Regions from separate parts of the Salinicoccus sp. ID82-1 genome, predicted to be linked through region 2. Evidence: riboswitches for the same ligand, from Rfam matches in the RefSeq annotation. Region 2 holds a riboswitch; each other region holds the start of a gene.
What was found. A riboswitch is a leader RNA that binds a small molecule or an ion and turns the genes downstream of it on or off. The one in region 2 is predicted to bind S-adenosylmethionine.

Region 1 (8,315 bases), on a different contig from region 2:
GTGTGTTTGCCCATCAGACCCTATGGACCCAGTTGAGCAGAAGACTTCATATATAAAGGCGAGAGCCCTCTACTTCAATCGAAGTGGAGGGCTCTTTTATTATTGCTTATAGATGATCAGCACAGCAAGTGTGCTGCCATATGAGAACTTGATATCGATGATTTCTATCTGATGGTTCTCATATAGAAATTCGTTCACTTTCTTATCAAGGCCTTTCTCCGTCATGGCACTTATGGTCTTCACCTTCATTAAGCTTCATCCCCTCATTATCGTTTAATCATATTATCTCCTTAAATTGACTGAAAAGTCACGTAATAATGCGTCGGAAATGGTAAAGTAGTGGCTAAGGGGGAGATACGAATTGAAGGACTACATCAAATATATGAATCTCAAATATCATAGCGAAGAACAAAGCCTTTATTTCATCAGCAGTGAGAGTGGCACGCAGCAGTTATGGAAAATGAATATTGATGGCGGACAGAAGCAAAGGCTCACCGGATCTGATCAGAATGTAAAGAACTTCTGGATTGAGGGGGGGCATATTACAGTTGCAATCGACTATCATGGCAATGAAAGAAACCAGTATCATGCATTCGATGGCAAAGACCTGACGATGTTGACCGATCAGCCGGATTATTTTCATTATTTTGGCATGTACGATAAAGAGAAGCATACGTATACAGTCATCCGCAACCATCATGAATCCTCGGCTTTCGAATTATGCACAATCGATGAAGCGGGTGCTGTTGATATTATTCGCACTTTCGACGCTCCCGTCCATTTCATCCATGAACTGTCACGTGGACGGTTCCTGATGTCGACGGATGTGAATAATGTCGATCAGACGTTGATAATTTTTGACGCGGAGACGGGGAAAGTGAAGACACTCCAATTTCCACAGGCGAGGTATGCAAATTTCAAGTTTGTCCGGAATACATGCCTATGCCTCAGTGACCTGGCCGACGGTTTTAAAAATATATACGAAGTCGATCTCGAGAATGGTACATATGAGAAACGGACCAGCTTCCATTGGGATATCGAGCATTTCAAATTGTTTGAAGACAATCGCAGAGCGTTGCTGTCATGCAATGAAAATGGCTGCTCTTCGCTGTACACCTTGGATCTCGCAACATGGGAAGTGGCCGAACTGCCTTTTGAAAAGGAAGGTGTAGTCCATTCAATGGCTGTTGGGGAGGGTGATAATGTCTTTTTGATCTATTCCTCCGTGGATCAGCCCCACCTGATCCACCGTTATCACCTCACCCGGAAGAATTCTGAAGTGATTGCCGATAATGGGAAAGCTGAAAAAGTAGCGTGGCGCATGGCAGGCTATCCGTCGTTCGATGGATTGGAGATTCCATATTTCATCTACGAAGCAAGCTCGGCTGGAGGGGCTGTCATCCATATCCACGGCGGACCGGAATCACAGGCCAGACCGGAATTCAATGCACTCTACCATCGCCTGAACAGGGCGGGTCTCTCTGTGGCTGTACCGAATATACGCGGCAGTATGGGATACGGACGCGCCTATCTTGAAGCGGATGATAAGGAGAAGCGGCTTGCTGCGATGCAGGATATCGTGGAATTGAGACAGCATCTGATTGAAGCAGGGTATGCAGATGATTGGAATATCAGTGTAATGGGCAGAAGCTACGGTGGTCTGATGACACTGCTGCTGGTCACGCATCATCCGGATCTGTGGACTGCTGCAGTGGATATTGTCGGCATATCGCATTTAAGGACATTCTTTCGGCATACGCCCCCATGGAGACGCAGCCTGAGAGCAGCCGAGTATGGTTCCATAGAGGCGCATGGTGCGTTTCTGGATGATATCTCTCCGCTTTCCAGAAGCAGGGCAATCACTGCCCCTCTGATGATATTCCATAGTCATCATGATTCACGTGTGCCATATACTGAATCCGTGCAGATGGCGGACGCCATGACAGAAAGCGGGCAGGATGTAACTTTTACAGCCTATGGCAATGAAGGTCATACTTTCATGCATCGGGAAAACCTTCAGGATATGAACCGAAAGATTACTGAATTTCTTGCTGCGTACCACACAAAAGCGTAAAAATAGGAAGCACCGAAAGGTGCTTCCTATTTTTATTCACTCAACAGCTCGTCGGAAAGAGAAACGATATACTTCAATTTTGCCCACTGTGCTTCCTCTGTGAGCTCATTACCATGGTGTGTGGAGGCAAATCCACATTGAGGGCTCAGGCAGATCTGGTCTTTTGATACGTATTGTCTGGCTTCCTCGACACGTTCCTTGATAACATCAGCATTTTCCAGTTCACCATGCTTGGAAGTGAACAGGCCGAGAACAACCTGGGGGCCATTCTCAGGGATATGCGCCAATGGTTCAAAATCTCCGGAACGGTCATCATCATACTCGAGGAAGAAACCGTCCACCTGCTCTTTGGCGAACAGCACAGGAGCAATTTTGGCATAGCTGCCTTCAAATGCCCACTTGGATCTGTAGTTTCCACGGCACAAGTGAGTCGTCACTACAAGGTCATCCGGCTTCTTCTCAAGTGCACCATTGGCGACTCTCAATGCGAGGTCGATCAGCGTCTCCCTGTCGTAGCCGCTGTCATTGAACGGAACTTCAGGGGCACTGAGGCCGGCGATATACACATCATCCAGCTGGAGATATCGGCAGCCGGCATCGTAGAAGGCCTGTATGGCATCCTGATAGGCTTTGATGACATCATCCGCATATTCCTCGACGTCAGGATAGATATCGAGGTTTCTAACACCCGCATTGAACAGCTGGTTCGGGCTCGGAATGGTCTGTTTGGCTACTGCACGATCACCGACGATCTCCTTGAATTCCTTGAAGTCGGCCACGTGGGGATGGTCAGGGTTGAAAGATACTTTGCCGGTTACTCGGATGTTGTATCTTTCCGTTTCAATGCCGTCGAACTGGTAGCCGTGGTCCGGTATGTAGCCTTCCACACCATCCAGGTGCTCCAGGAAATCAGTGTGCCAGAAGCGGCGTCTGAACTCTCCATCTGTAACTGCTTTGAGTCCCACCTCGATCTGCTTGTCGACAACACGCTTGATCTCTTCTGTTTCAATCTCCCTCAGTTCTGCATAAGATATCTTATCCTGGGCGTAGTCCTTTCTCGCCTGGTGGATGCTGTCAGGCCGCAGAAGACTGCCCACATGATCCGCTTTGAATGGTGCCTGCACTGTAGTTTTTGTCATTTTAATCCCTCATTTTCAAATTTTAATATAATAAATCCCCAACTTATCCGGTTAAGATAAATTGGGGATGAACACCCGTTTATCTCATCTGCGAGCATGGCTCTCTGGATTTAGCACGACACTTCATGTACGTTGCTGAGGTTTCATCGGGCCAGTCCCTCCACCTCTCTGGATAAGAGTTGTAATTATTATATTAGTGAGTACTCTAAAGGATAAAGAATTTTCTGTCAAGTGAAGCAGTAAGATTGACTATAACCATTTTTATAAATAAAGTATAAATAACTTGCTAAAAGTAAGTGTGTATTGTAATATTGAATTGTCTTTAATTAGAGATAATATTTTCTGGAGGGATTACAATGACAAAATTCGTATCAGATCCAGCGCACTCCGAAGTCGGCTTTCAAGTTAAACATATGATGGTTTCAAAAGTGAAAGGGTACTTCGAATCATTTATATTTGAAGTGGACACAGACAAGCTGGAAACATTCGAGAATGCTGAAGTGTATGCAGAAATAGACGTAGAGAGCATCAGCACAAAAAATGCAGATCGTGATGCGCACTTGAAATCAGAAGATTTCTTCAACGTTGAGAAGAATCCCAAAATCATCTTCAAATCAAGCAATGTTACGAAAAATGGGGATACAGTGACCGTCGAGGGCAATGCAACAATCAATGGCATCACCAAGGAGATGAGCATCGACCTGCAGTACAATGGCAAGGGCACAAATCCTTGGGGGCAGGAAGTGCATGGCTTTGAAACTGAGTTTACAATCAATCGTGAAGACTTCGGCCTGACATGGAACCAGCAGCTTGAAACTGGCGGTGTACTTGTCAGCAAGGACGTCAAGGCGATGCTCGAACTTCAGTTCTCCGAGCAGAGCAAATAGAATAGGCAGTATCCGGTTCAACTGGCCACGGGAAGTGATTTTTCACTCTCCGTGGTTTTTTTGATGTATAAACTGGGGACAAAAGCAATTGTCAGAAGTCATTTCCTCAATTTACAATAAAATTCAGAACTGTTATACTCGCGAGAAGTCCCTCAATAAAGGAGATGGCACATGGGAATGAAGAAAAGAAAACTTCTATCAGGTGCAGCTGTGTCGATCATGCTGCTGTCAGCATGCAGCAATGATATCGAAAGCATCCAGCAGGCACTTGATGGATCGGAAGAAAAACAGGCATCTGCTGTTTCGGAACTGCAGCAGGTGATGGAACTGGAGAGCCAGCTCCAGAATGCATTTCAAACGGGTATATCGGAAGATGAAGATTTGAGTTCTTTTTCTGACGGGTCTGCTGCTGTCTTTACTAATATCGATGAAAGAAAGCAGGCATTGGAGAATCTCGATGGCATCAGCAGTGAACTTACCGAGCAGAAGGAAAAGTTTGCAGAAATTGATGTACAGAGCGTTTCTGAAGAAACCGTCGATGAGGTTGAAAATACCATCCAATCCTTGAACGAATCCATTGATGCGTTTGCAGCGAAGTATGGAGAAGACCTTGAACAGCAGAGGGATTATTTCGAATCCCTGGGGCAGGATGACACTACATATGAAAATTTCAAGACAGGGATAGAGTCCATCAATGACAGTCGCGAAAAGACGCAGTCACTGCTTGTCGAACTGGATACGGAGATTGCTGCCTTGCAGAATATGCAGGGTGACCTTTCCTCACAGCTCGACGCAGCAGCCGATGAATGATGTTACCAAAGGAGATGGACATGATGAAGAAAAGAGTACTTCTATTGATGTGCTGCGGCAGTATACTATTTGCCGGCTGTCAGAACGATAGTCCTGAAGATGAATCGAACGCCGACGCATCCTCACACCAGGCGGCAAACGAAGAGCAGCCGGAATCAACTGAAGAATCAACTGTGGAAGAAGTGACGGAAGAAGCTGAAACAGTGGAATTGCCAAAACCGGTTGAACAAGCAGCATATGAGTATAGTGTCAACGAAAATACATATGCAATACAGCCGATCGAAGGCAGCAGTGCAGAGCCGCAGGTCGCCCTGCTGACATATGATGACGCACCGGATGGTCATGCTGTCCGGATTGCTGAAATACTTGCACAGCATGACGCGCCGGCCATATTCTTTGTCAATGGAATGTATCTTGAATCGGAAGCGGGCAGGGATGCTCTCAACACGATCCATGAAATGGGTTTTGAAATCGGCAACCATACACAGACGCATGCCAGCCTGCCGGATCTTTCACCAGAAGCACAGCGCGCGGAGATAGTGGAGACAAATGATCTGGTTGAAGAGATTACAGGTGAGCGGCCCCGCTTTTTCCGTGCCCCTTTCGGACAGAATACCGAAACATCAAGCCGGATTGCCAGTGAACAGGGGATGGTACTGATGAACTGGACGTACGGTTACGATTGGGAGGCAGCCTATCAGGAAGCGGATGCTCTGGCGGACATCATGGTCAACTCGGAATATCTCAACGCCGGTGCCAATCTGCTCATGCATGATCGTGCCTGGACACGGGATGCCTCTGCCGATATTGTCGAAGGTCTGAGAGGCAAAGGGTATACCATCGTAGATCCGGACAAAATTTCATCTCCGGAAAGAGAGGCGGCAGCCGAATGAGCGGACGTATGATTGGTTCAGCAATAGCACTTCTATTTTCAACACTATTTATTGCATCGGAAGCAAGTGCGGCGGAAACTTCGGTGCTGGATCTGCATGAAGGTCCTCTGCTGAGTGTACCGGAGGAATTTCCAGAGCAGTTCAAGTATGACAGCGGCGTCGATATCGCCTATCCGGAGTCGGGGGTCAAGGGCATCTATGTATCTGGATATTCCGCGGGTGGCGCAAGAATGGATGATCTGACCGGTCTCATTTCAAATACAGCGCTGAATGCGATGGTCATCGATGTCAAAGAGGACGAAGGCTACATGATGATGGATCTTGATTCCGACAACGAGACGATCCAGTCGCTTTCCTATGATTATGTGGATCCCGAAAAGCTGATGACACATATGGAGCAGGAAGAAATATATCCAATTGCTCGTGTCGTCGTCTTCAAGGATTCACAGCTGGCCGAAGCAAGACCCGAGCTCTCCTTCACGGATCAGAACGGCAATGTGTGGAAGAATGGTCGTGGAGAAAGCTTCGTCAATCCTTTCTCAAAAGAAGTATGGGACTATAACGTGGAGGTGGCGAAGCAGGCTGCAAAACTGGGATTCAAGGAAATCCAGTTCGACTATGTCCGCTTCCCCGAAGGGTTTGAACACCGCGCAGATACACTCGAGTACACGATGGGCGAATATGAGAATGCGGATATGAATGCAGTCGACAAGCGCGTTGCTGCTGTGACTGATTTTGTAGCATATGCGCGACAAGCGCTCGAGCCATACGATGTGGATGTGTCCGTCGACATCTTCGGCTATGCAGCCACCTTGCCGGAAGCGCCCGGCATCGGCCAGAACTTCTCCAAGATAGCGAGCAATGTCGATGTCATCTCATCCATGATCTATCCGAGCCATTGGGGAAACGGCTATTTCGAAATTCCGAAACCCGACCTTGAACCGTATGAAACCATTTCGGAATACATGAGGGTAGAAAATGAAGTACTTGGACAGCTTGAAGATGCTCCTGTATCCCGGCCTTGGCTCCAGGACTTCACTGCTTCATATCTGGGCGCTGGAAACTATAAGCAGTATGGTGTCGAAGAAATCGAAGCACAGGTGCAGGCCCTTTACGATAATGGCGTACAGGAGTTCCTGCTGTGGGATGCCTCGAACAGATATACGCGAGGCGTGGATTATGCCGATGATGGAGCGCAATAATAGTAACAAACACATAATGGAGATCATGTCCCTCGACATGGTCTTCATTTTATTTGATAATGATTTTAACAAGGCAATAACAACCGTAAAAGGAGCAGAGCAGATGGACCACAGCCATATTATTGAGGACGCGAAAAAATGGGTGCATGATTTTCATGCACAGGATGCAACAGGGCATGACTACTGGCATATCATGCGTGTGTATAACAACGCCCTCTCGCTGCAGGACGAAGAGGGGGGAGACCGCTTCATCATCGAAGTGGCGGCGCTCTTTCATGACATGATCGACTATAAGCTGACCGGCAATGTGGATCAGCAGATTGATGAGATAGAAAGGTTTCTGGATGAGCGGGATGTGGAGGCGGATACCATACGGCGCATCGTCCATGCCATGCAGGCTGTATCCTTCAAAGGGGGAACCAATGCGGTCAAGGTGGAATCGCTTGAGGATGCAATCGTGCAGGATGCGGACCGTCTGGATGCACTTGGCGCAGTCGGCATTGCGCGGACTTTCGTATATGGCGGAAATAAAGGGCATGATATGCACCATCCGGACACACAGGTACGTGAAAATATGACATTCGAGCAGTATAGCCAGGAAGACAATACGATGATCAGCCATTTCTACGAAAAACTGCTGAAACTGAAGTTCCTTATGCATACGGATACTGCAAAGGCGGTTGCAGAGGCACGGCATCAGTTCATGGAAAACTACCTGGAACAGTTCTATGCGGAGTGGGACGGCAAAATATAAACGGGATGGAGAGTGTGCTATGAAGAACCCATTATTTGATAGCTATCCGATTACTGAAACTATGGCGGGATATCATACTGTCTTTTGGAAAAATGAACATTATGCGAGGTTTGATCCGGATGATGCGGGCTGGACTTTAAAGATGTCGGATATCATGGAAGCAGAGGCGCGTCTCGCACGTTTTGCTCCATTCATAGAAGCGGCTTTTCCTGAAACACAGCCTCATAACGGTGTAATAGAGTCCCCATTGATCGAAGTGGGTGAAATGAAACAGCACTTGAATGAAAAGTATAATGCCAGCATTAGTGGCGCAGTGTATGTCAAAGCGGATGATCGCCTTCCGGTGTCCGGCTCCGTCAAAGCAAGAGGCGGCATCTATGAAGTACTCAAACATGCAGAAGATCTTGCCGTTGAGCATAATATGATTGTCCCGGATGATGATTATGCGCAGTTCCGGTCCGAGAAGTTTCATCAGTTCTTTTCAGAGCATACGATTGTTTGTGGGTCGACAGGGAACCTCGGCCTCAGCATCGGCATCATCAGTGCTGAACTCGGC
Region 2 (8,315 bases):
TTGTTCATCCCTTCCCCCTCCTCACCTGATTCGGCAATACAGATCCTGTCGATTGCCGTCTTCTTTTAAGCATAAGCAACTTCTACTGCCTCTCCATCATAGCGCTATTAGGAAAATAAATAAATCCGCTTCCATTCCTTAATTGCAAAACGCCGGTCACGGACATAGGAAACGAGGACTAGAACTTGATGGCCTCATCTCCTATACCCTTCCCGGCGCTATTTATGGAGGTGGCTGTAAACTTTTGAAATGGCACTCACCCTGTCTGATACATTCAGCTTGTGGAAGATCTTAGTCACGTGGTTTTTGACGGTATGACTGCTGATATAGAGGGTTTCTGCGATTTCCTGATTATTCTTTCCTTTTGACAGCAGTGTCAGTACTTCCCGCTCTCTCGGCGACAGGTCATCCAAACTACTTACAGCATCAGCGATGGCTGCCCTGTCATCTGTTTCTCGATCACCTGGAAGGTCGAAGACCACTTCACTGATCTGGGTGTTTTTTGTCAGTGAGAGGAAGGTTTCGCGCACCTGGCTGTCAATGCAACGGAGATTCTCGGCCGTCTCCATATCCTCTGCGGTGCATAGGGCATATATATAGCCTGCCGTACTGTGCGGATGCGTCTCGGATACTGACTCATGTGCTGCAATTGCGCTTCCGGCCTCCATGATTGCCCCCATATCCCTCTCAGGAAACATTTTTCTGATGAATGCAGGTGAATAGTAGGACAGCTGGCAGGCGCGCACGATGTAACGGGCGGTCTTTTCAGGCAGTTCCAGTCTGGTGGTGATGACTGCTGCGAGTTCTGCACTTTCTTTTGATTGTTCGTACGCTGCAGGGTCCATTTCCGCCACGGCAAGATGAAGGGCTTCCGTTTTCTCTGCAGCGACACATATATCCTTATGTCCCGCAAGCTGGAGCGAGACCCCACCGATGATGGATAGTGTCTGCAGGAAGGCGATATGCTCAACCATGTCGATTTCCTTTGTATCATTGATGCCGACTGACAGTATGCCCATCAGATCACTGCCATAGGATAACGGACATTCGATGACCCGCTCTCCATCCGGAAGGACCTGGATATGGGGCTCACTGCTTGTGCTCTCAGGAAAGCGGGTGAGCCGGCCTGTCCGGTCCATCACCGACCTGACGTACTGGTTGACATCTCCACTGTAGGTGCCTCTCGTGAAGAGCTTGCCCTTCCCATCTTTCTCATCCTTTATGAGTATGAGTGAGAATGGCCCTTCAACCAGATTGATGCTGATATCAAGGAGAATGAGAACCATCCGCCTCGGATCCGGCGTCGATGCCATCAGGCCGCTCAGCTCGACCAGTGAAGTGAGACGCGAGAGCTGCTGTGTATTTTCATGACGCAGTCCTTCAACCATCATACTGGATTCGACCAGTATGGAAGCCATCTGCATGATGGTTCTGGTGGAAGGACCGGCTTTCTTTTTTGACAGACTGCCCCCGAAGATGACCGATATGGAGCCATCCGCCATTTTTATTACATCTATGAACAGGAACTTCGGACGCGTGTGCATCGGAGAGAAGAACTTTGCACGTCTGTCGTGTCCGATATCTTCCCAGTACGAACGCTCCTCCATCAGGGCTGCCCTGCCGAGAAACCCTTCTCCGACAAGAAACTTCCTGCCCTTCAGCACTTCCGCTTCCTCGCCCATGATCTTTGTGACCGTATATGTATCTTCGCCTGTCTGTTCCGCTATCCCCATGAAGTCGATTTCTCCATCTTTCCCGGTCACCTGGGAGAACATTTCCGCACTGGCGTCCTTATGCTCCTGCATATACTTCCTGAATTTCTCCATGCAGAATCCGGCGAGCGGCGTGTGGGCTTCATTTCTCATGCAAAGGGAGGCAAGCTCTGCCATGCGGTCGATGAGGTCTATCCACTCCTTACGGTCTGCTTCATGCAGTACAGGGATCGTCTCCGCTGTTTTCAAATATCCCTGCACTTCAGCATCCTGCTCCACAAGCACACCTGCCCATAGATAGTATGTTGCGCCCTGTTCATCAGTGACCGGGGATACCATGACATGGATGCCCGAGCCCACTTCGTAGATCAGGGATCTGCTGATTCTTTCGTTGTTTTTCAGTATGCCTTCAATTTCCTCCAAAAGTCCTTCTTGCTCCAGCATGACCATGCACAGTCTGTTGTTTCCCTCGACCGAGGTGACCATTTCCCCTTTTTCATCAGTGAGAAAGAACGTCAATCCATACTGTGATGCGAAAGTCTGCTGAAACTTCTCTATCAACTCAATCGCTGTAGCCATCATCCAACATCTCCTCTGCAGATTTCTTCGGTTGTATCAGTATACCGGGAAGTCTCTTTAAAATTTTACCCGAAGATACTAGAAATATGTAGAGTGCATGTAAATAAATTCAATTTCAGTCAATTGCCCGGTCCAGTCTTTCTGCGATGTCCCCTGCAGGTCCGAGACTTTCGAAGGCGAACTTCTCATCATTGATGAAGACCGTCGGAACCGCTGTAATGGAGCGTTCCAATGCTTCTTTTGTAATATCAAGGCTCAGATTCATTGTGCTGCGCTGCTCGCTGCATCCATACTCCTGCTGCATCATCTTTTCGATCTCACCACTGTCCAATAGACGCCATTCCCGCTGGGTTCTAAAAAGGGAATGCAGAAGTTCATACGCACGCTCCGGCTGATTGTAGTCGATATGCAGGTTGGCGATTGCTCCGTGCAGCAGTCTCACTTTAGGCTTGTCATAGTGTTTGATGGCGTATCCTACTTCCCCCGCTTCGACTCGTGGCATCAGTACCTCGTGTGCTGCCAGAAAGAAATTGACACAATAGGGGCAGGCGGTATTCAGAAATACTTCTACCTGTTTTCCGGCGTCACTGCGACCCAGAATAAGAGGTGGTGCATGTTCCATATGGTAACGCTCCCTTCCATCGTTCTGATTTGCCATTCAAGTATAGAGGAATTTCCAGAAATTTAAAAGATTGAATAATTACACAATTTCAAAATGATGAGTCAAAATTATTTCTCGTTGACATGGCAGTAAAAAGGCGGTAAAGTTTGTTTAAAATTAAATCGAATGATTCTTATCCAGAGAGGTGGAGGGACTGGCCCTTCGAAGCCTCGGCAGCAGCTCTTTGAGCCCCGTGCCAATTCCAGAAGCCTAGTGCTTGAAAGATAAGAAGAGATGGATCGCTGCCCTCTTCTTTATGGAGTGGGCTTTTTTGTTTCTCTGGACCAATCATCCACTGGAGGTATACATTATGAAAAATAACAACCGAGGGAATCCTCTCGCGCTACTCCCCCTTCTCGTCTTCGTGGCACTGTTCATCGGAACCGGCATCGCTGTACAGGACTTCAAGGCAATGCCGATTACCGTTGCGCTCTTTATTGCCATCATTGTCGCTGTACTGCTGAAGCCGAACGATCGGCTGAGTGAAAAGATTGCCATATTCACCAGAGGAGCAGGCCGTGAGAATATCATGCTGATGGTACTCATCTTCCTGCTTGCCGGTGCATTCTCGCAAGTCGCTGAAAACATGGGTGCCGTGGAGTCGACAGTCAATCTCGGTCTGTCACTGCTGCCGAGCAATCTACTGCTGGTCGGCCTGTTCATCATCTGCTGTTTCATTTCCATCTCCATGGGAACATCCACAGGTACAGTCGTCGCTCTGGCACCAATCGCCATCGGTATCGCCGGACAGACGGATCTGCCGCTTGCACTGGCACTGGCGACCGTCATCGGTGGTGCCATGTTCGGGGACAATCTGTCCGTCATCTCCGATACGACCATCGTCTCCACACAGTCCCAGGAGGTCCGGATGGTCGACAAGTTCAAGACGAATTTCTTCATCGTACTGCCTGGAGCCATAGCGACCATCATCATCCTATGGTTCATTACAGCCGGCCAGACGACGACACCTGCAACAGATCTTGATTATAGCCTCATCAAAGTGCTGCCCTATCTGGCTGTGCTGGTCATCGCACTGCTCGGTGTCAACGTGCTGATCGTACTGATCGGCGGTACCGTATTCGCCGGACTGATTGGTCTGATTGATGGCTCCTACACGTTCACTTCATTCATCGCAGCCGCTGGAGAAGGCATCGACAATATGCAGAATATTGCCATCATCGCCATTCTGATCGGCGGACTCATTGCGCTGATCCAGCACTATGGCGGTATCGACTATCTGCTGCATTTCATCACCAGCAGAATCCGTTCCAAAAAGGGTGCCGAATTCGGCATCGCCGCGCTTGTCAGCGCGACGGATCTGAGTACAGCCAACAACACGATATCCATCATCATCACCGGCCCGCTTGCCAAGGATATCGCCGACGAATACGGTGTCGACCGCAGAAAGTCAGCCAGTCTGCTCGATATTTTCGCTGCCGCCTTCCAGGGCCTCATCCCCTACGGTGGACAGATGCTCGCCGCAGCTGGGCTCGCCACAATTTCACCCGTTGCCATGATTCCGTACTCCATCTACCCGGCTACACTGCTCATCTGCGGTATTATCGCCATACTGATCGGCTTTCCGAGGAAGAAGACGGCGTGATTTTCATGCAAGATGGCAGACCACCTGTCATATGGAAAAATAAGAAGAGCCTGGTCTCAAGATGACATTTCATCTCGAGATCAGGCTTTTTGCTTGTGCTATCCCTTTGTCATCCCGAGTGCGGTATGCACCATCATTTTGACGCCATCGATGAAGCCGTCTTCATCGATGCCGAACTTCGGATGGTGGTGCGGATATTCCATATCCTTCTCCTTATTGCCGGCTCCGATCCATGCATAGGTTGCAGGAATGACGCGGGAGAAGGCGGAGAAGTCCTCGCCGCCCATGGCGAGTGGGAATTCGAATACTTTGTCCCCGAACTCCGACACAGCAATCTCCTTCACTCTTTCAGTCATCGCTTCGTCGTTCACAACAGCGGAATAGCCGACATTGAATGAAAATTCATATGTGGCACCATACATGGCACATACGCTCTCGACCGCTTTTTCCATTCGTTCACTGACAACAGCACGTGTCTCATCGCTCAACGTCCGCACGCTGCCTTCAAGCATCGCAGTATCCGGAATGATGTTCTTCGCACTGCCGGAATGGAACTTGGTCGTTGAGATGACGACCGAATCGAGTGGTGATGTGATCCGGGAGACGATGGTCTGGAACTGGTTCAGAATCTGGCCTCCGATGATGATCGGGTCGATGGCATTTTCAGGCTGGGAGGCATGTCCACCGCTGCCTTGGATCTTCAGGTCGAAACTGTCCGAATTGGATGTGATTGGTCCACTCTTGATGCCGATCCGACCGGTCGGAATCGGTGTGAACAGATGCTGGCCGTAGATGAAGTCGAGGTCATCGAACAACCCGGTCGCCACCATTTCAGCAGCACCGCCCGGCGGCACTTCCTCTGCATGCTGGAAAATCAAGTACACTTCCCCGTGCAGTACATCGAGGTTCTGCACGAGCACTTTTGCGGCACCGAGCAGAATCGCCGCGTGCCCATCATGACCGCATGCATGCATCGCGCCTTCATTTTCAGAAGCGAAATCGATATCGTCCCGCTCCTCCTGGATCTGAAGCGCATCGATGTCTGCGCGCAGTCCGACCTTCCTGCCTGGATTCTTCCCTTTGATGATGCCGAGCACACTCGTTTCCGTCGGCCTTGAAACTTCAATACTGCCGATCTTCTCGAGCTCCGCTTCTATATAGCTGCTCGTCCAGTGCTCCTGGAATGAAATCTCCGGGTGACGGTGCATTGTGCGGCGCCATGAAATGACGTCTTCCATTACATTTTCAATATGCTGATCTATACTCATTGTTTCACTCCTCATTCAGTTTGTTTTCTACGATTCAGGCAGATGAATCGGTCCATCGATGCCTACCGGTATGCCGAGCAGATACCACACAATCAGCAGGGCTGACCAGGCGAAGAACAGCACAATCGCGTATGGCAGCAGGGCGGATATGAGTGTACCGAGTCCGGCATTCTTATCATATTTCTGCGCGAAGGCGAGCAGTAGCGGCAAGTATGGCAGCATCGGAGTAATCGGATTCGAGAAGGAATCACCGATGCGGTAGAGCAGTTGTGTGAACGCCGGGTCATAGCCGAGCAGCATGAACATCGGTACGAATACCGGCGCCAGAATGGCCCATTTTGCAGAGGCACTGCCGATCAGCATGTTGATCAGTCCGGCAAGCAGAATGAAACCGATGAACAGCGGAATGCCGGATGCGTCCACTGCTTCGAGCAGATTGGCTCCTTTGATGGCAATAATCGGACCGAGGTTGCTCCAGCTGAAGTAGGCGAGCATCTGTGCGGCGAAAAATACAAGGACGATGTAGCTGCCCATCGTCGCCATGGAATCACTGAGCATCCGGCCGAAGTCCTTCGTCGAACGCAGCGTGCCCGACACGAGACCATAGACGAGACCGGGAATGAAGAACAGGATCGTCAGAATGAACACGATCGAATCCATGAATGGCGACTCCTGCACAATCGATCCTGTTTCAGGATTGCGCAGAATGCCATTTTCAGGAACCAGGAAGATCATGAAGAAGATTGCGGCCAGAATGACTGATATATTCGCCCATCTGAGCGCCTTCACCTCTTTACGTTCAAGGGGTTCGTTGCTGACCGTCTCCTGCCCCTGATATGTACCAAGACGCGGAACAGTAATCTTCTTCGTCACGTAGTAGATGATGAACAGCAGAAACACCGTCGCCACAGCTGTGAAATAGTAGTTCATCAGCAGATTGCCGGTATAGTCCGGATTGATGATCTGGGCGGCAGGCACGGTGAACGCCATGGCCAGTGCCTCGGACATGCCCGGAATGACATTGGCGGAAAATGCACCGAGTGCCGCTGCATATGCCATGACCAGACCGACGAACGGGTGATAGCCGAGACGCATGACGACCATTGCAGCAATCGGCGGCAGGATGATCGGACCGGCGTCCCCCGCTACGTTGCCGATGATGCCGACCAGGATAATGGCCGGTAGCATCAGCTTTTTCGGCGACACTTCGATCGCCCGTCTCATCGCAGCTTCAAAGTAACCCGACTTCTCCGCAAGGCCGATGCCGATCATGACGACCAGGACCATGCCAAGCGGCGGAAATGCACTGAAATTGCTGATGGCTTCGGTCAGAATGCGGACCATTCCGGCACCCGACAGCAGGTTGACCGCTGTAATCGTCTCGCTATCTGCTGGATTGACTGCTTCAAGCCCTGCTATTCCTGCAAAAAATGAAGCAACCAGTATTGCGACCATCAGTATGATGAACAGGACGATCGGATCCGGCAGCCTATTGCCAAGACGTTCAATCACATTCAGAAAACGGTTGAACAGTCCCGGCCTTTCTTTCTTTTCCATAAGATGTCCTCCTTTTAGAAATTTTCAAACAATAAAACATATTATTTCAAATTTCGTAATAAAGTGCAAGATGATATGGCAGTAGATTTTCCACGCGGTCCATCTATGGAAAATAAAAAAGATGCCCCGTAGGACATCCTAGTCTTTCATATACCCCTGCCATATGAATAGCGCAATCAGTGAGAGCACTCCGATGAAACCGTATAGCCATATCGACAGCATTTCATTGACGAACATCATGACCCTCCCCCTTCTGCGGGCTGTGCTTCAGTGGATGGGCGCAGTACCCATGAAGCGACATTGATTGTAGCGATGCCGATGAATGTCGCAGTTGCTCCTGCTGACATCGTGCTTGGAATGATGCCGCTGAAATAAAGGAAGAGGTAGGAACCGAGCCCGATGAACATCGACAGTTCGGCAGCACGTGCGGGTGCCTTCCTTTTTGCATAGACAGCCTGCAGTATCGGCCCCATGGTGCCGGCGGCAATGCCCGAGATGCCGATCCACATGACGTCCCCCATGTATTCCGGTGGGCGGATGACAATCAGCAGTGCCAGCAGTCCGATGATTGGAACAGTCAGCCGGCTGATACGGAAAGCTGTGCGTTGCGCCTGCTCATCGCTTGTTCTGATGATGCCTCTTCTGACCAGAAACTTCAGATAGATATCATTGGCGAATACTGTTGAGATGGAGACGAATATGCCATCGGTTGTGGACATCGCAGCTGCCAGGATGACCACGCCGAACAGCGCCACAAAAATGGCGGGAAATGCCCAGATGATGTAGTCGACAAGTGCCAGATCGGTCGCTGCCACCGCACCGCCGAGAGCCGCCCGGCTGTACAGTCCGCCGAAGAGCACAAGTACACAGAGTGATGCGACGATGACATATGTCGCAATCATCTTGCCAAGATCCTTTTCATTTTTCAGTCCCAG
Region 3 (8,315 bases), on a different contig from region 2:
ACGTTGGGTGGCAGCATTCTCTATTTTCTTACCGGGCTGTCAGCGTCACCACCGTCATCCGATGATTATAGTGCATGGCTATACTGGACACTCGGCCACGCAGTTTTCGGTGCATGTGTCGGATTGATGGTTCGTCTTTTGATATGAATGCATTTTCTATATTGCACATTATAGTAAATCATCCTAAAATATTTGAAGCAATTACTATGAAAATCATGGATAATGTATATATAGATTAAGAGATACGGATAGGAGAGACTGTTTTGTCGAATCAGAATTATGAAACACATATAGTGGAAATAGATAAATTGGATAAGAAGGGATCGGGGATGGGTCATGTATGGCGTGACGCTGGTGGCAGCAATCCGAGGAAACTGAAACTCAACGTGCCGCAGACCCTCATCGGCGAGACGGCCAAGGTGACCGTGCCGAACCCGGATCGCAAAGTGGCCCGCTTGCTTCCGGATGAGATCGTATCGGAAAGTCCGGAACGTGTTGTGGCACCATGTCCACATTTCGAGAAATGCGGCGGCTGCGTCTGGCAGCACTGGACGTACCAGGGGCAGCTTCACTATAAAACGGATAAAGTACGTGGGTTTCTTCGTGACCATGGATTTGATGTGGATATTGTCGCAGATGCGATCGGCATGGAGACACCATGGGAGTACCGCAATAAGATGGAATTCACTTTCGGTCGTGATGGGGCGCTTGGTCTCCATGAACTGGGCAATTTCCGCAATATCATCGATCTCGATACGTGCCTCATTGCAGGAGACGAGATGGTCCAGGCGATGCTCGAAGTGTCGGAGTGGGCACGGGAGCATGAGCTGAGCGGATACGACAAGGATCAGCATACAGGCCTGCTGCGCAATCTGATGGTACGCCAGTCCCAGAAGACAGGTGAGCTGATGCTTGCTGTTTTTGCGACGGAAGGACCGTCTGAGGTCGAGACGGCTGTGGGGGACCTTGTTCAGAGACTGACGACTAAGTTCAGTAGCCTGAAAAGTCTGATGTGGATGGAAAATACCGACTGGGCCGATATGACTCAGTCGGAAAATACGCATATTCTTCATGGCCGTGACTACATCAACGATGAGATGTACGGCTATAAATATAGAATCTGGTTCGATACGTTCTTCCAGACCAATCCGCAGCAGGCGGAGAAGCTTGTGGAACTGGCCATTGAAATGGCTGAAGTCGAATTCGATGAACGCATGATCGACCTGTTCTGCGGTGTAGGGACATTCTCCCTGCCATTTGCCAGAAGGGTAAAGGAACTCGCAGGTATCGAAATTGTGGAGACATCCATCGAATCGGCCAAAAGAAACGCAGAAGACAATGGAATCGGCAACACCTACTTCCTGGCGAAAGATGCCAGAAGGGGAATGGACGAAGTACTCGAGTCATGGGGCATACCGGATCTGCTGATGCTGGATCCGCCACGTTCAGGTGCTGGAGGCAAGGTCATGCGCAGAATCGGACGTCTTGGAACGGACCGTGTCGTGTATGTTTCCTGCAATCCGGAATCTTTCGCAGAAGATGCTGCGTCACTCAGGGAATTCGGGTATGCACTCGAGAGAGTACAGCCAGTGGACCTCTTCCCCCATACAGTTCACGTCGAGCTCGTGGCACTTTTCAGAAAAACCAGTCCATCACTATAGACGATATTCTGATGGATACGGACACAGTATGAAGGAGGCAGTTATGAAGCAGTATCAATTTAAACTTTCGGTTGATTCGAATAGAAAAGTTTTGGCTATAGAAGACGATCACGATGAAACAGTCGGCTATGTTGAGAAAGCAGTTCTAAAAAACTGTGAGGAACAGAATACCTATTCATATACGTCCACACGGGGCACTTCTGTAGTACTCGGCTTGAAAAGGCGCCGCTTCAAGGATATGAATATTTCAAAATATATTATTGTGACAGATGATGTGCAGCATGTATTCAAGGAAAAACCGGGCAGAAATCTCCTGCAGTTCAAGATAGTCGGAGAGGTGGATGACCACCATATGAAGGTTGAAGAGAATTCCGATGGTGATATGGAAGCCCATATAGACAAAAGATATGTGGCTACAGTCAAGGAAAAAGGGCCGAATGGGAATACCGTCATCATGGCGGATACGGAGCTCGATGATCTGTCCATGAAATTCGGCATCATTGTCCTTATGTACTTCATGTTCAAGCTTTATAAAAGAGAGACATGGGATGTTGCCAATCTGCTGGAATAGGTGCGCATCATGAACAGTCTGGAGAGGTACCAGCCGGTCATCATACTGCTTGCTGTGTGCATCGGTCTCTTGATCGGCGGCATTGATGCCATAGGGAGTATGGCGGACCACTTCATTGCCCCGTTTCTCATGCTCATGCTGTATGGTCTTTTTCTACTGATGCCATTGAAGCGTGTCTTTACATCATTCAGAAAAGTGAAGTTTGTTGTGACGTCCCTCGTCATCAATTTCATATGGACCCCCATCATTGCATATCTGATCGGAATGTTATTTCTATCTGACCATCCGCTTCTATGGATCGGTTTCATCATGCTCACCGTTACACCATGCACAGACTGGTATCTTGTCTTTACAGGCATTGCAAAAGGGGACACTGTACTTTCCACCTCAATGCTGCCTATGAATCTGATACTGCAGCTGATTCTTCTACCTGTCTACCTCCACCTCTTTTTTGGATTGGAGCAGAGTATGGGACTGCCGGTACATACGATCATCGAAAGCATACTGACCATCATCGGCATACCGCTCCTCCTTGCCATACTGACGAGAAGGCTGTTTGGATCAGGGGGCAGGATGAAGCGGTTTTTCGAGCAGGCGAATGTCCTGTTCCTTGGCGTAGCAATTGCCGCCATGTTCGCCTCCGAGCGGACTTCACTGATTGAAAATCTGGATATTGTGCTGCTCCTCCTACTGCCACTGCTTGTATTCTTCACAATCAACTTCATTGGAGGCAGTGCTGCCAGCAGACTTCTGTCATTCAGCAAACAGGAATCAGTCAGCCTCATCATCATGACATTGGCACGCAATTCACCGCTTGCGCTCGCAATTGCCATTGCTGCCTTTCCAGACGAGCCGCTGATTGCATTATCACTCGTGATCGGGCCCATCATCGAATTGCCGGTTCTCGGCCTTGTTTCAAGAATACTGAACAGTTATAAATAAAAAAAACATCCAGTCTATTGACTGGATGTTTGCGTTTTAATACTGGATGGTCTGTACTGGGATCGAACCAGTGACCCCTTCGATGTCAACGAAGTGCTCTCCCGCTGAGCTAACAGACCAAGCTTTTATTTATCTGTCGGGACTCACAACAATTTCAACACCTGCCGGGCAGGTGGTCAGGTGATGAGTCACGCTTTAAAAACTACATATTCAAATTTACAATGATTCTCGTAAATTGTCAACAATGAAATTGCGTTTCATCTCCTATTTTTTCCGCGTTTTTTATGCGTTTTGCAGCTTCTATGCATTCAGCAATCCTATCAACAGCCCCTTCGAAGTCATTTTTGAACTCATGCTCCCATAGACGCATGATGTGCCAGCCGCCATCGTGGTAGTGGGTGTCCACCTCACGATCCCTTTCCATATTTCTCGCAAGCTTCTGATTCCAGAATGCCTGGTTGCTCTTCGGCCAATTCCCATGCTCGGGACAAACGTGCCAGAAGCACGAGTCGATGAAGATGACGACTTTGTATTTCTGTATGGCAATATCGGGTGTGCCTTTCAGTCTGCGCACATTTTTTCTGAATCTGTACCCTTTGGCCCACAATGCTTTCGTAATCCTGTTCTCAAGCTTCGACTGCGCTCTGATTCTGCTCATCGTGCGTTTCCTTTGTTCAGGTGTCATCATATCGGCCATGGAATCATCCCCATCCTACTTCAATCCTACCCAGGCGACGGAAAAATCATGCGATCAATATTCTATAATCTGAACGAATATGATCATCACCGATTGAGAAGCTCTTGGAATAGAAGGCTATCCGTAATCGCTGTACAGCTTTAAAAATCCGAATAATTTTTATTTAAAAAATGTTTTGACATTCATTTTTAATTCATAGTATTGTAGTATACATTATTAGAAATCCATATAAATACTTATCGAGAGTGGCGGAGGGACTGGCCCGATGACGCCCGGCAACCGTCAAGCTGTACAGCTTGACAAGGTGCTAATTCCTGCAGGAATCATATTCCTGAAAGATAAGAGGGGGTTCAAAGTTCTCTTCTTATACAAGAAGAGAACTTTTTTTAATAAATTCATATTCAAGGAGGAATCATCATGTCACAAGAAAACAACTCTACTTATGATCTCGAAACCATTTCGCTGCACGGTGGACAAGCTCCGGATCCAACGACCGGGGCAAGGGCGGTGCCGATCTATCAGACAACATCCTATGTATTTCATGATACGGATCATGCAGAAAGCCTCTTTTCACTGGATGAGCCGGGCAATATATATTCCCGCATCGGCAACCCGACCGTAGAAGTATTCGAAAAGCGCATGGCATTGCTTGAAGAAGGTGTAGCTTCAGTGGCGACATCATCCGGCATGTCTGCCATTACATTATCCATACTCAATCTGGCCAGCGCCGGTGATGAAATTGTTGCTGGATCGAATCTTTATGGAGGTACATATAATCTGTTTGCAGTGACACTGCCGCGCTATGGCATCAATGTCAAATTCGTGGATCCTGCAGATCCCGAGAATTTCAAGGCTGCCATTACGGATAGGACAAAAGCAGTCTTCGGCGAAACAATCGGCAATCCGGGACTCCAGGTACTGGACATAGAAGCGGTCTCTGCCATTGCACATGAAGCCGGTGTCCCGCTGATAGTGGATAACACCTTTGCGACACCTCATGTATGCAAGCCGATTGCACTCGGTGCAGATATCGTAGTCCATTCGGCAACAAAATGGATCGGTGGACATGGCACATCCATCGGCGGTGTAGTGGTCGACGGAGGAAGATTCAACTGGAATACGGCGAAATATCCGGAATTCACCGAACCGGATTCCAGCTATAATGGCATTCGCTACGCAGTCGACTTTGGGACACTGGCTTTCAGTACGAAGATTCGCGTTCAGCTGTTGCGTGACTTCGGCGCAACATTGAGTCCGCATAATGCATTCCATCTGATCCAAGGTCTTGAAACATTGCATGTACGGGTGGAACGGCACAATGAAAATGCTGAAAAGCTTGCCAGGTTTCTAGACGATCATCCAGCTGTCGAATGGGTGACATACCCTGGCCTCCCGGACCATCCATCCCATGAGCTGGCCAAAAAAAGCTTCAGAAATGGTTTCGGTTCAATCATCACCTTCGGTATCAGAGGCGGCAAGGCTGCAGGCAAGCAGTTGATAGACAATGTGTCCCTCTGGTCACATGTTGCAAATGTCGGAGATGCCAAATCACTCATCATCCACCCAGCTTCCACGACACACCAGCAGCTTACAAAAGAACAGCTGGAAGAAACGGGTGTACTGGAAGAGCTTGTCCGCCTGTCCGTCGGTATCGAATCGGTGAGAGACATACAGCAGGATCTGAATCAGGCGCTGGCTAAAGCAACCGGCATCGGAGCTGAAGAGAAACAGGAGATCATCATCAATGATGAAGGTGTCATCCGGTGGGCACTCGATTCGCCGACTGAAAAAGTGGTGGATGAGAGCGGCAATACTGTGAATAGGCAGAAGACACTGGCGGTCGTGGGATTGAGCGGAAAAGAAGCGAGGCCGAGCTACAGGCTTGCCCGTAAGATGCAGCGCCTTGGATATAGAATCATTCCGGTGAATCCAAGGGAGACGGAAATACTCGGAGAGAAATCCTATCCGGATCTCTCGAGTGTGCCGGAGCCTATCGATGTGGTACAGGTGTTCAGAAGTCCGGAAGCAGCAATTGGAATTGCCAGGGAGGCGGTGGAAGTGAATCCTGGAGTCTTCTGGCTGCAGGAAGGCGTCATCTCTCCGGAAGCTGCAGATATTGCTAGAGAAGGTGGTATACAGGTTGTCCATAATAGATGCACATATAAGGAAGCACAACGGCTGAAAGGGACCATTTCGACATATGCATGCGAAATATAGAATAGGAGGGGAAAAATGAAGAAATCAATTTTTAATCATAAAACGTGGATATTTCTAGTTCTGGTACTCGTCGTGGTGATGGCTGGATGTGGGTCGGATGAAGCGGAATCGGCTGAATCGACGGCCGGGCCGGATAAGATACGACTTGACTACGCCTACTATTCACCGACAAGCCTGGTGCTCAAGGAATTCGGCTGGGCTGAAGAGGCATTTGAAGGAGAAGGCATTGAAGTGGAGTGGACACTCAGCCATGGAAGCAACAAGGCACTCGAGTTTCTGAACAGTGATAGTGTCGATTTCGGTTCGACTGCAGGTGCTGCTGCTCTGATGTCGAAAGCAAATGGCGCTCCGATTAAAAACGTCTACATCTACTCGAAGCCGGAATGGACAGCACTTGTCAAAAATGCAGATTCGGATATAGAAGATCTGCAGGATCTGGAAGGTAAAAAAGTCGCAGCAACCCTCGGCACCGATCCTTACATTTTCCTGCTCAGGTCACTGAATGAAGAAGGTGTTTCACAGGAGGATGTGGAAATCGTCAATGTACAGCACAGTGACGGTGCCACTTCCCTGGCCAATGGCGATGTGGACGCCTGGGCTGGGCTGGATCCACACATGGCCCGTCTCGAAGTGGAATCCGGCGCGGAACTCTTCTATAGGGAACCGGATTTCAATACTTACGGCTTCCTGAATGTAAGAGAGGATTTTGCAAAAGAGCATCCTGAGTATGTTGAACGCGTGATTGAAGTATACGAAAAGGCAAGAAAATGGACACAGGAGCACCCGGAAGAAGCGGCTGAAATTTTGATGAAGGAAGCCCAGATCGACAAGGAAGTGGCTCAGAAGCAGCTTGAACGTAATGATTTTTCAAACGCTGTTCCTGGTGAAACCCATCACGATGCACTCGTTGAAGCAGGGAAAATCCTTCAGGAAGTTGAAGTGATCGACTCCGAAGTGGATATCGAGGCATTGACGTCGGATCTGATTGAACCGAAGTTTGCCGAAGAGACAGTTGAAGCCGCCGAATAAATTGCACAAGTAGGTGAAATGAATGGAGAAAAGTGTCGGACAGCTGACTGCAGTCCCCGCAAATGAACGCATTGATGAGAAAAAGACGATTGCAAGAAGGAAGAAGAGGGTTCAGCCAATCATGCTCGGCAGTATCCTGCCGATTGTCTTGATTGCGGTATGGGAAGTGCTGAGCCGAACCGGGATATTCCCTGCCTATCAACTTCCCGCCCCAACCGCAATACTCGCCACAATAAACGGCATGTTCCAGGATGGCACTCTTTTTACACATGTAGGAATCACTACATACCGTGTCTTCATAGGCTTCCTGATTGGTACAGTTGCTGCGATGGTGGTCGGATCGATTGTCGGTTTCTACGAAAAGGCGGAACAGCTTTTTGATCCACTGATCCAGGCCTTTCGCTCCATTCCCTCGTTGGCGTGGGTGCCCCTCTTCATTCTATGGATGGGCATCGGCGAACCATCGAAAGTGACGATGATCGCGGTCGGTGTCTTCTTCCCGGTGTATCTGAATATTATCGGAGGAATCGCCGGAGTGGACCGTAAACTGATCGAAGTCGGAAGAATGTATGGATTGAACAATCTTCAGCTGATCAGACGTGTCATCCTGCCAGCAGCACTTCCGTCATTTCTGACAGGAGTGAGAAGCGGGCTTGGCCTCGGCTGGATGTTTGTTGTTGCGGCCGAACTCATGGGAGCGAGCAGTGGCCTCGGCTACCTTCTGGTACTGGGTCAGAATACCCTATCGCCTGAAATCATCCTTTCAAGCATCATACTATTTGCAATTATTGGCAAATTGACGGACTGGATACTCAAAATCATAGAAACTCGGACACTGCATTGGCAGGATGGCATGGTGAAATCATAGAAGGAGGGTTCCGATGAGTCTGGAACTACGGAATGTCGGTAGAACTTTTAATGACAAAGCGGCGGTGAGGAATATTTCTTTTACAGCACAACCTGGTGAAATCATCGGCCTATTGGGGACGAGCGGTTGTGGAAAAAGTACGGTGCTGAGGGCAATTTCAGGACTCGATGACGCTTACGATGGTCGTATAGAATTCAATGGAAAAGCACCCGGGGCGGTCCGCAATGCAATCGGCTTCATTTTTCAGGAACCGCGTCTCATGCCATGGCTGACCGTATTGGAAAATGTCACATTTGGACTGAAGGGAACGAGAGCGGAAAAGGAATCGAA

Region 1: another riboswitch for S-adenosylmethionine. It lies ahead of J4760_RS05310 (5-methyltetrahydropteroyltriglutamate--homocysteine S-methyltransferase); the one in region 2 lies ahead of J4760_RS06990 (Na+/H+ antiporter NhaC family protein).
Region 3: another riboswitch for S-adenosylmethionine. It lies ahead of J4760_RS12725 (PLP-dependent aspartate aminotransferase family protein); the one in region 2 lies ahead of J4760_RS06990 (Na+/H+ antiporter NhaC family protein).

What each region holds. Positions count from the first base shown of each region.
Region 1 is NZ_JAGFLY010000001.1:1,012,535-1,020,849, reverse strand. It holds gene J4760_RS05325 (DUF6320 domain-containing protein) at 1-56, shown strand, start outside; gene J4760_RS05320 (sporulation protein Cse60) at 100-249, opposite strand; gene J4760_RS05315 (S9 family peptidase) at 362-2,074, shown strand; gene J4760_RS05310 (5-methyltetrahydropteroyltriglutamate--homocysteine S-methyltransferase) at 2,107-3,213, opposite strand; SAM riboswitch class I at 3,295-3,392, opposite strand; gene J4760_RS05305 (YceI family protein) at 3,570-4,100, shown strand; gene J4760_RS05300 (YkyA family protein) at 4,272-4,910, shown strand; gene J4760_RS05295 (polysaccharide deacetylase family protein) at 4,931-5,803, shown strand; gene J4760_RS05290 (putative glycoside hydrolase) at 5,800-7,005, shown strand; gene J4760_RS05285 (HD domain-containing protein) at 7,109-7,759, shown strand; gene J4760_RS05280 (D-serine ammonia-lyase) at 7,779-8,315, shown strand, end outside.
Region 2 is NZ_JAGFLY010000002.1:306,263-314,577, reverse strand. It holds gene J4760_RS07005 (hypothetical protein) at 1-8, opposite strand, end outside; gene J4760_RS07000 (LuxR C-terminal-related transcriptional regulator) at 219-2,291, opposite strand; gene J4760_RS06995 (thioredoxin domain-containing protein) at 2,407-2,913, opposite strand; SAM riboswitch class I at 3,083-3,183, shown strand; gene J4760_RS06990 (Na+/H+ antiporter NhaC family protein) at 3,263-4,555, shown strand; gene J4760_RS06985 (M20 metallopeptidase family protein) at 4,654-5,823, opposite strand; gene J4760_RS06980 (AbgT family transporter) at 5,851-7,380, opposite strand; gene J4760_RS06975 (sodium:solute symporter family transporter) at 7,617-8,315, opposite strand, start outside.
Region 3 is NZ_JAGFLY010000005.1:249,317-257,631, forward strand. It holds gene J4760_RS12695 (hypothetical protein) at 1-147, shown strand, start outside; gene rlmD (23S rRNA (uracil(1939)-C(5))-methyltransferase RlmD) at 264-1,661, shown strand; gene J4760_RS12705 (hypothetical protein) at 1,705-2,232, shown strand; gene J4760_RS12710 (arsenic resistance protein) at 2,242-3,174, shown strand; tRNA gene J4760_RS12715 (tRNA-Val) at 3,222-3,293, opposite strand; gene J4760_RS12720 (very short patch repair endonuclease) at 3,413-3,871, opposite strand; SAM riboswitch class I at 4,105-4,216, shown strand; gene J4760_RS12725 (PLP-dependent aspartate aminotransferase family protein) at 4,289-6,088, shown strand; gene J4760_RS12730 (aliphatic sulfonate ABC transporter substrate-binding protein) at 6,104-7,117, shown strand; gene J4760_RS12735 (ABC transporter permease) at 7,140-7,985, shown strand; gene J4760_RS12740 (ABC transporter ATP-binding protein) at 7,999-8,315, shown strand, end outside.